Regions from separate parts of the Spiribacter vilamensis genome, predicted to be linked through region 1. Evidence: predicted binding sites of a transcription regulator. Region 1 holds the regulator's gene; the other holds the start of a gene.
What was found. The regulator sigma-54, encoded in region 1, starts transcription at its own class of promoters, with help from an activator protein. The targets are predictions, from matches to a motif close to TGGCANGNTNCNTGCTT.

Region 1 (5,366 bases):
GAACGAACGCGGGCCCGACTGACCGGAGACGTCGTGATGGAGCGTCAGCGCCGCTCGGGCTGGACCCGTCTGACGACCTCACTGCTGGAACTGGACATACCCGCTCGCTATGCCGAGACCGATCGCGCCGTGACGCTGACTCAACCGGATACCCGGATTGATGCCGTCGGCGCCCGCGCCTGGCTAGACGAGCGTCGGATCGAGCTACTGAACAATGTAGAGGGACACCACGATGCCGCTTCATCCTGAGCACCGTCTGACCGGCGTTATTCTTGCTTTTCTGATCGGGCTGCCAGTAGCCCATGGCCAGGACAGCAGCGACGAGTCCACCGCCCCCCCGGTGGAGATCGTCGCCGACAGCGCCGAAGTCGATGATGCCGAAGGCATCAGCATCTACCGCGGTGATGTTGTCCTGACCCGCGGTACGCTCCGCATCAAGGGCGACGTCATGCACGTCTACGCCAATGATGGCGGGCAACTCGAACGCGTCACCGTGGACGGCGAGCCCGCCACCTACCGGCAAACCCTGGACGACGCGGCCGCCCGGCGCGCCGAGGCGCCGCGCATGGAGTATTTTGCCGCCGGCCCGGAACGCCTCGTCCTCCGGCGGGGGGGACGCCTCTGGCAGGGGGACAACACCGTCACCGGACGCATCATTACCCACTATCCGCAGGAAAACCGCACGGTGGCGGAGCGCGGCGATGACGAGGGCGAGCGTGTCAACGTCAGTGTCACGCCGGCATCGGATTGACCCGGATGACCGCCAACCGACTCGAGGCACACGGGCTGTCCAAGGCCTATCGCGGCAACCCGGTGGTGGATGCGGTATCCATCGGGCTGCAGAGCGGCGAGATCGTGGGGTTGCTCGGCCCCAACGGTGCAGGCAAAACCACGAGCTTTTACATGATCGTGGGCCTGATCCGCGCCGACGGCGGCGAGATCTGGCTGGATGGCCGGGACATCACCGGGCTGCCCATGCATGCCCGGGCCCGGCTCGGGATCGGATATCTGCCCCAGGAGGCATCCGTGTTCCGACGCCTGTCAGTGATCGACAACCTGATCGCTGTCCTCGAGACCCGGAGCGACCTCTCGCGTATAGCGAGGTTCAAGCAGGCCGATGCCTTGATGGATGAATTCAGCATCGGCCATCTGCGCAATCAGTCCGGTATCAGCCTCTCGGGCGGAGAGCGCCGTCGCGTCGAGATAGCGCGGGCGCTCGCCGCCGATCCCCGCTTCATCCTGCTCGACGAGCCGTTCGCGGGCGTCGACCCGATTTCCGTCGGTGATATCAAGGCCATCGTCCGCCATCTGTCCGACCGCGGCATCGGCGTTTTGATTACCGACCACAATGTTCGCGAGACACTGGCACTCGTCGATCGGGCGAGCATTCTGAACGCCGGGCGGGTTATCGCCGACGGCACCCCCGATACGATTCTCGATAACGCCGAGGTTCGTGCCGTCTACCTCGGCGAGGACTTCCACCTCTGACACTGGCGACGGGGTCATGCCCGGCGTTAGGCTTGGCTCGTCAATTGAAGGCACGGTAATAATGAAGCAATCGCTTGAACTTCGGGCAAGTCAGCAGCTGACCATGACGCCGCAGCTGCAGCAGGCGATCCGGCTGCTGCAGCTGCCGGCTGCCGAGCTGAGCCTGGAGATCCGCGATGCGCTCGAATCGAACGTAATGCTCGAGCCGGACGAAGAAACCGACGCCTCGGCTACCGAAGAGCCACCAGAGGCGCCGAGCACCTCTTCACTGGACCCGTCGGAGGCGGTGCTCGGATCAAACGCCACCGATGCCACGGGATTCGGTGAGGGCATCGCGGTCGCCGATCACTGGGATGAACCGGGGGGTAGCGACGACTCCCTTGATCGTCACGCGTCTCCGTCCGCCTCGCTGCGGGATCATCTGCAATGGCAGGTCGATCTCTCGAGTCTCGGGGAGCGAGACCGGCGGATCGCCGCGGCGTTGATCGACGCACTGGACGAGCGCGGCCATCTCACCGAACCCGTGGTCGAGCTGCTGGAAACGCTCGGTGATAACGGCGATATCGACGAGGACGATGTGAATGCGGTGCTGACTATCCTCCAGCACATGGATCCCGTCGGCGTCGCGGCGCCTGACGTCCGTCAGGCACTGCGTATCCAGATCGATGCAATGCCGGCCGAGACCCCCTGCCGCGAAGTCGCGCGGCGTGCCATTGATGCGGACTGGAAACTGTTCAGCCCCGGTCAGCAGTCGACGCTCCGGGATCGGCTCGGCGTGGATCAGGCGACGCTGGACGAGGCGCTGCGGCTCATCCGCCAGCTCGATCCGCATCCCGGGTCACGATTCGGTGAGACACGGACCGAGTACGTCATTCCCGACTGCCGGGTCCGGCGGATCCATGGCCGCTGGGAGGTCGAGATCAATCCCGAGGCAACCCCGCGGATCCGCATCAATGACTACTACGCCAGCCTGGTGCGGCGCGGCGATGGCGGCCACGATAACAACCTCCTGCGCGAGCATCTGCAGGAGGCGCGCTGGCTCATCAAAAGCCTCCAGTCCCGCGGCGAGACACTGCAACGGGTGGCCGAGTGCATCGTCGCGCGCCAGCAGGGATTTCTGGAGTATGGTGAAGAGGCCATGCAGCCGCTGGTGTTGCGCGATGTCGCCGAGGCGATCGAGATGCACGAATCCACGGTCTCACGGATAACCTCCCGCAAATACATGCTCACCCCCCAGGGCACGCTCGAGTTCAAGCATTTCTTCTCGAGCCATGTCCCCACCGCCGATGGCGGTGAATGCTCGGCCACCGCCATCCGCGCCAGGATCCGGCGCCAGGTCGCTGCGGAAAATCCCGCCCGGCCACTCAGCGACTCACGACTTACTGACATCCTTCGCGACGAGGGCATCCACGTCGCACGCCGGACCGTCGCCAAATACCGGGAAGTCATGGGCATTGCGTCGTCGACGGAACGCAAACGTCCGTGTTGAAAAGAAAACAAGAGGGGAAATCATGAAAATCGACATCACCGGCCATCATGTCGACATCACCGACGCACTCCGTGACTACGTCGAGGAGAAGTTCCAGCGCCTCGAACGCCATTTCGATCACGTGGTCGATGTACACACGATACTGACCGTGGAGACAAACACCCGAAAGGCCGAGGCGACCGTGGTGGTCAGTGGCGCCCGACTGTTTGCCGACTCCTCGGCAGAAGAAATGTATGCCGCCATCGACCTGCTGGTCGACAAACTGGATCGGCAGGTCGTCAAGCACAAGGAAAAGCGCAGCGACCATCACCGCGAGCAGGGACGTGTCGGCGACAATCTGGAAGACTGATCGCTATGGAGCTTACCCGACTGCTCTCGGCAGGGCGGACACGCTGCGGCGTGACCGCCACCAGTAAAAAGCGTGCCCTGGAGCGCCTGAGCGAACAGCTCATGGCTGATGTCCCCGCGGGGAGCGAGGCGACGCGCAACATCTTCGAGGGGCTAACGGTCCGCGAGCGCCTTGGCAGCACCGGTCTCGGGCGTGGCGTGGCATTACCACACACGCGCAGTCCCGACATCGAATCGTCGCGAGCGGCACTGATCAGGCTGTCCACCCCCATCAACTTCGATGCCGCTGATCGACAACCCGTGGATCTGCTCCTCGCACTACTGGTGCCGGAGCACAGCAACGACGAGCATCTGCGCATCCTCGCGCGGCTGGCGGAAATGTTCCGGGATGAGGCGCTCTGCGACCGGCTGCGGAACTGCAGTAGCGACGCCGAGCTCTACGCGGTGATAACGGGTGAGAATAACGGGAATGCCGGCGAATGAGCCAGATCCCGGGCACGCTGGTAAGCATCAACGGTATCGGAGTGCTTTTGCGGGGCGCATCCGGCATGGGCAAGAGCGATACCGCCCTGATGCTGCTGCGTGACGGGCATCGGCTGGTGGCGGATGACGCGGTGGATGTCCAGGCCACCGGAGGTCGCTTAATCGGACGGTCACCCGCTGAAAAGCCGGGCTTGCTGTGCCTGCGCGGACCGGGGTTGTTCGATGTCACCCGGCGCTTTGGTCAGGCCGCCATCGCTGCGAGTGCGTCCATCGACTGGGCGGTCGAACTGACCCGGGATCGGCGCCCCGCGACATCGGAAACGGACTGGCAGTCGGTTGTGATCGCCGGCATCCGGATCCCGCAAATCATCATCTCGCCGGATCGGCCGGTAGCGGAGCTCATTCAGGTCGTAGAGGTGGCGAAATGCGACTGATCATCGTCAGCGGACTGTCGGGCTCGGGCAAGAGTGTCGCGCTGGCAACGCTCGAGGACTCGGGCTTCTACTGTATCGATAATCTTCCCGTCGATCTGCTGGATGCCTTTGGCCGGCATATTTCCGACGACGGTGGGAACACGGACTATGCCGTGGGCATCGACGCACGCAACCGGCCGATGTCTCTGAGTCGCTTCCCGGGCATCCTCGACGCCCTGGCCAACCAGGGAATCCGTACGGAAATCGTCTTCCTCGACGCGGATGATGCAACGCTGCTCAAGCGCTTTTCCGAAACCCGGCGACGTCACCCGCTCAGCGGGCCCGACATGCCCCTCAACGAGGCGATTCGCGGCGAGCGGGAGCGGCTGCTACCCCTCAACGAACGCGCCGATCTGACCGTTGATACCTCGCGAACGACACTCCACGAGCTACGCCGCATTATCCGTACTCGACTTGCAGAGTCGGGCAACCACCTCTCGGTCCAGCTCGAGTCGTTCGGCTACAAACATGGCACACCCACGGACGCCGACTTCGTCTTCGACAGTCGTTGCCTGCCAAACCCGCACTGGGAGCCCGAACTGCGTCCCCTGACAGGGCGCGATGCCGCGGTCTCGGCCTTTCTCGCCGACAGCCCGCTGGTATCGCGCTACCTCAGGCAAATCCGCTGTTTCATGGACGACTGGTTACCGGTGTTCGAGACCGAAAACCGGAGCTATCTCACTGTCGGCATCGGATGCACCGGTGGCCAGCACCGCTCGGTCTATCTGATCGAAGCACTCGCCACCCATCTACGAGAGCAGGACATTGGTGTCACCGTCCGGCACCGCGAGCTGCCATGAGCGTCGGCCTACTGCTCATCACTCACCCCCGGGTCGGCGACGCCCTGCGTGATACGGCGCAGGGCATCCTGCAACCGCTGCCGCTCGCGATCGCTACCGCCAGCCCCCGGGCGGACGAGACACCGGGGGCGACGCGGAACCGCATCGAGTTACTCGCCGACGGAGTCGAAGATGGTGACGGGATCCTGATTCTCACCGACGCATTCGGCGCGACACCGGCCAATATCGCCGTTGCCGTCGGCCGCGGTCGAGGCTATCCGGTGATCGCCGGTGTCAATCTGCCCA
Region 2 (5,366 bases), 1.4 Mb from region 1:
TCGCGCGCACCCTGATCATCGCCATACATGATGGCCATGGTTTCATACCAGGCACCCGTCAACGCTTTACCCAACTCCGGGTATTCCTCCAGGGTTTCGGTATCGACGACCATCATGTCGAGAATCTCGCCCGGGATCTCGCTTGAGTCGAAAACCACGTTGGCATCGGGGTGCTCGGCGATCTCACCGAGTTGTGGGTTCCAGGCTGTTACTGCATTGACGCCTGACTGTTCGAAAACCCCGACAATATCGGCATCCGAGGTGTTGATCGTGTTGATATCGCGCTCGCTCATGTCGGCCTTCTGTAGGGCGCGCGCGAGGGTGTAGTGAGATACCGAATACTGTACGAGGTAAACGTCACGCCCTGCGATATCACTCATCGAGTCCCCGTTTTTGAGTACAACCGCGTCATTGCCGTTTGAGTAATCGGTAATGAAAAGGGATGTTGAGTCTTTGCCGTTGGCCGCGGGGATGGTGAGGGCGTCCATATTGGTCATGGTCACGCCGTCATAGCGGCCCGACGTATACAGGTTAATTCCACCGATATAGTCGTTGACCTGAATCAGGTTGATATCGATGTCGTAACGGTCGGCCCATTTATCGATAATCCCCTCTCGTTCCATGTACGCAAAAGGCATCCAGCCAACATAAACCGTCCAGCCGATGTCGAAGGTCGGTGTCTCCTGGGCCATCGTCGAAGACGGCCCGATTGCGGCGATGCCTAGCGTTGACGCCGCAACGAATGTTTTCAAGCGGGTGCTGAAAATCATGATGAACTCCCTGATGAGAACCTGATAGTGGTGGTTTTATTGCATGTAATATTGCTAACACATAAGGCGTTGCAATTTGGATGCCAATGCAGCCTGCGCTTTGGTTTCAGGGGGTTGCGCGGGAACGGGAGAAGCAGGGAATCCTTATGAAGGCCGTCTCTGCACCATCAGGTGGCAACCGGGCGGCGTTGTGCAACAGGATGGTGCTTGGTCAGTCACTCGCTCGTTGCCACTTGCCAAACTGTGCGCGCAATCGATTTGCCATCCATTGGTTTACCGACCAAAGATCGGCGACCGGAACGTCTGTGAATGGCAAGTGGTGGAGGTAGCCATCAATACCGAACTCGGGTGTCATTGTGATCGTATCGTGGCTACTCGCTCTTTGAGCTTCCCAGAATAATGTCCAGCAGCATTCATGGCTCGCCAGTGCATCTGCGTACTCTGGCGCTGCCGGGTGGGGCACCTGAGGCCCTTGGTCGTAGCCCACGCGGGCGTGGATATGGCGCACGTGTGGGGCAATGTCATGGATGATGTCCAGCTCTGTATCCATTAGTCGTTCACTGACAACGCACCAATGGCTGATATCAGCGGTAATCTCCAACTCGGGTAGGATTTCCAGCAACCGCTGTGTACCCCAGGGTGTGAACATCGGGCGGCTTCGATGCGTTTCAAACAAGACGTTCAACGCATTGCTATCGGCAAGGTCAAGTGCGCGTTGGTAGAAATCAACGACAACGTCGGAAGGCCAGGCATCCAGACCTGCAATACAATTGATTCGTTGGGGTTCCAGTGCTTTCAGATAAGTAAAAGCGGATCGGAGGTTCATCAAGTGCTCATGAACGCTCAAGTTGCGTTGGGGTACATAGCCCCCACCGCTACAAATTTCAGCGTTCCATAAAAGCCCTGTTTTTTCCCGCATATCCATGATCTGACGATAGCCATGGTCATCCTCAGGCGCGGGGGACTCAATACCATCAAAACCGGCATCTAGAGCCTCTTGTGCCGCTTTCATCAGGTTTCCGTCGGTTCCCCAGAGTGCCCTGAAGATTTCAAGTTTCAAATTGACACCGATACATGCAAAAGTGCATTTATAGTTTCACCCATCTGCGGCACTGTAAAGGGATGAGAGGTCAACTCACATAGAAGAGGACGATCGAGATTCCATGACAAGGACGTACTCCGACTCGGACCGCTGCTGGTTTGTGCTGACACTGCAGAACATCGACGCATCCTGGGGTGAGATCGTGGGCGGCGAGGCCTATTATGACCTCCACTATTCAGATCTCTTTACCCGCCTGTGGTTGTCTCGAGATCGGTCACCGCGCAAGACCGAGCTCTACGATTTCATGCCAAGGGTTAGTCGTCGGACCGCAGTCAAGTACGTCGATCGAGCTATTCGGGAGGGGCTTCTAGTGCAGGAGACCGATCCAGCCGATCGGCGATCGAAGCGGGTATCTCTGTCACCGGAGCTACTCGAGCGGATCGAGTCGTTCCTTGACCGCTCTCTGGAAATTCTGCGTGCACCATCGGCAACGGACGCTAATCTCGCAGTCGGGAATAGTAGTTAGCATAACCGCGTTGATACCAGTCCTCGATCGCACAGTCCCGACCTGGCCAGGCCACATGCTGGAACGGCCATGCATCTGTCACCCAGGCAATGATCTGTTCTTCCATCGGCTTGGCGATTACGCCATCCAAGTCGGATCGGATCCATAGATAGGCCTCGATGTCGTGGTCGGGGCTTTGGGTCGGGAACAGGTAGAGACAGCCATTGCAGAGACGTTGACGAGGGGCGATAACCAGGAAGGCGAAAGATGTGCCTTCCTCAAATTCGTCCGCATGCCATCGAAGATCGTCGCGATCTTCCTGAATGGTCAAGTCAAACGGTGGCCAGTCCACCTCCGGGCCAAAGAGTCCGCGTATTGCAGGGCGGCTTTCCACGACCGCTGCAAAATCTTCTTCCACCCAGTCCGGTGTTGCTGGCACGAGACGAAACAAATCGCTTACCGGTCGGTTCGGCGATGGGTGAATGGGGCGTGGGATCGGGCTGAACCCATGCGCTGAGATCCTGGAGCTCATCGTCTACTGCCATCTCCGTGTTACTGCTGCTCGAAACGGTCCTCGATCGCCGACAGGGTGATTTCCACCCGACGGTTCCGTGCCTGTCCCTGTTCGGTGTTGTTGCTGGCTATCGGCTGGTTCTCGCCATAGCCGCGCATGCTCAGGCGATTACGGGAAACACCGGTCTGTGCCAGGTAGTTGCCCACCGAGGAGGCACGCCGCTCGGAGAGCCGCTGGTTGTAGTCCGCATCGCCCGTGCTGTCGGTATGGCCGGCGATGTTGACCCGTGTGGCCGCGTACTCCTGCAGTACCGAGGCCACGTCGTTGAGGGCGTTGCGCGCATTTGCCGTCAGGGAGCTCGAATCGAAGCCGAAGGTCACCTCGCTCGGCATGTCGAGCACGATATCGTCACCGCGTCGGTCGACGCCGATACCGGTGCCCTGGGTGCTCTTCCGCAACTCCTCTTCCTGGCGGTCCATGTAGGCGCCGATACCGCCACCCGCGGCTGCTCCGGCAGCGGCGCCCAGCAGTGCGCGATCGCGCCGGCTGGTGCTGCCATCGCCGCTCAGTGCGCCAACGGCGGCACCGACAGCGGCACCAATGGCCGCGCCGGTCCCGGTCTTGCTGCGCTCGCTCTGGCCGTTCTGCGAATCGGTGGTGGCGCAGCCCGCAAGCATGGCTGCCGCGGCCACAGAGGCCGTAATCCGTGTGAATCTGTTCATTGTTCGAGTCGCTCCGGGTTGGATGTCGGTGATTGATCGCCCGAGTCTATACCGCCGCCTGCGGCTATCCCATATCCCCGATCACGGTCTGGATGACCGCCAGTGCCGCCACGGGGGCGGTGTCGCTGCGCAAAATCCGCGGGCCAAGGCGCAAACGCTGCCAGCCGAGGTCGGCCACGCGCCGGATCTCGTCGGGGGTGAGGCCGCCCTCCGGGCCGATAAGGGTCGCGAGTCGGTCGCCGGGCCGGAGGTCGCTGGCCGCATGATCGCCATCGGTATCGAAAATAACGCCGGATGAATCCTCAACCTGCGCCAGGGCCGGCTCGAGTGAGCAGGGCGTCGCGACGGGCGGTATCCGGTTGCGTCCGCACTGCTCGCTGGCCGCCACCGCCACGGCCTGCCAGTGGCGCTGTTTTTTCTCCCAGCGCTCGCGGTCAATCCGTACCACGCAGCGGGCCGTGATCACCGGGATGATCCGTGCAACGCCCAGCTCGGTGGCCTTCTGCACGGCGTAGTCCATGCGCTCGCCCTTGCTGATGGCCTGCAGGAGGGTGACGGCAACCGGTGATTCGGCGTCGCGGTCGAGGAATCGGTCGATACGGGCGTGGGCCCGGCGGCGCTCGAGGGTGACAAGGGTGGCGATGTACTCACCCCCCGTGCCGTCAAAAAGAACAAGCCCGTCACCGCTTCGCAGTCGACGGGCCTGGATATGTCGGACCGCCGTCTCGGGGAGGTCCATCGCCTCCCCGACCGGCGGGATGCCTGTCACATGCAGGCGGGTCGACGGCTCAGTAGCGATAGTGCTCGGGCTTGAACGGTCCATCGACGGTCACACCGATGTAGTCGGCCTGATCCTCGCGCAGCGTCGTCAGCTGCGCACCGATCTTGTCGAGGTGCAGGCGCGCCACTTCCTCGTCCAGATCCTTCGGCAGGACGTACACCTTGTTCTCGTAGCTACCGTCATTGTTGAACAGCGCCATCTGCGCGAGCACCTGGTTGGTGAAGCTCGCCGACATCACGAAGCTCGGATGACCGGTGGCGCAGCCCAGGTTCATCAGGCGACCCTCGGCCAGCAGGATGATCTTCTTGCCGTCGGGGAAGATGATGTGATCCACCTGCGGCTTGATGTTCTCCCACTCGTACTGGCGCAGGCCGGCCACGTCGATCTCGTTGTCGAAATGCCCGATGTTGCAGACGATGGCTTCGTTCTTCATCGCCACCATGTGGTCGTGGTTGATGACGTTGTAGTTGCCGGTGGCACTGCAGAAGATGTCGCCCTTGTCGGCGGCCTCGTCCATGGTGACCACGCGGTAGCCCTCCATGGCCGCCTGAAGGGCGCAGATGGGATCGATCTCGGTGACCCAGACGTTGGCACCCAGGGCCTTGAGGCTCTGCGCACAGCCCTTGCCGACGTCACCGTATCCGGCCACCACCGCGATTTTCCCGGCGATCATGACGTCGGTGGCCCGCTTGAGGCCGTCCACCAGCGACTCGCGGCAGCCATAGAGGTTGTCGAACTTCGTCTTGGTGACCGAGTCGTTGACGTTCATCGCGGGGAAGGGGAGCTCGCCGGTCTGCTGCATCTCGTAGAGGCGCTTGGCACCGGTAGTCGTCTCCTCGGTGACGCCCCTGATCGCCGCCTGGGTGCGGGCGTAGAAACCGGGGTTATCCTGCAGACGCCGGCGGATCGCCGCGAACAGGGCCCGCTCCTCGTTACTGTCCGGGTTGTCGAGGACCGACGGGTCCTGCTCGGCCTTGGCACCCAGGGTGACGGCGAGCGTGGCATCGCCACCATCATCGAGGATCATGTTCG

Region 2: a site for sigma-54 is predicted at 840-856, ahead of EV698_RS07370 (putative urea ABC transporter substrate-binding protein). Genes of this name have one in related genera too.

What each region holds. Positions count from the first base shown of each region.
Region 1 is NZ_SHLI01000001.1:94,948-100,313, reverse strand. Features, by position in the region: gene lptC (LPS export ABC transporter periplasmic protein LptC) at 1-249, shown strand, start outside; gene lptA (lipopolysaccharide transport periplasmic protein LptA) at 233-751, shown strand; gene lptB (LPS export ABC transporter ATP-binding protein) at 757-1,488, shown strand; gene EV698_RS00560 (RNA polymerase factor sigma-54) at 1,505-2,977, shown strand; gene hpf (ribosome hibernation-promoting factor, HPF/YfiA family) at 3,000-3,326, shown strand; gene EV698_RS00550 (PTS sugar transporter subunit IIA) at 3,332-3,808, shown strand; gene EV698_RS00545 (HPr kinase/phosphorylase) at 3,805-4,242, shown strand; gene rapZ (RNase adapter RapZ) at 4,233-5,081, shown strand; gene EV698_RS00535 (PTS sugar transporter subunit IIA) at 5,078-5,366, shown strand, end outside.
Region 2 is NZ_SHLI01000001.1:1,466,217-1,471,582, reverse strand. Features, by position in the region: gene EV698_RS07370 (putative urea ABC transporter substrate-binding protein) at 1-770, opposite strand, end outside; gene EV698_RS07365 (sugar phosphate isomerase/epimerase family protein) at 982-1,830, opposite strand; gene EV698_RS07355 (hypothetical protein) at 2,310-2,849, opposite strand; gene EV698_RS07350 (YiaD family glycine zipper/OmpA-like lipoprotein) at 2,870-3,553, opposite strand; gene EV698_RS07345 (16S rRNA (uracil(1498)-N(3))-methyltransferase) at 3,618-4,376, opposite strand; gene ahcY (adenosylhomocysteinase) at 4,342-5,366, opposite strand, start outside.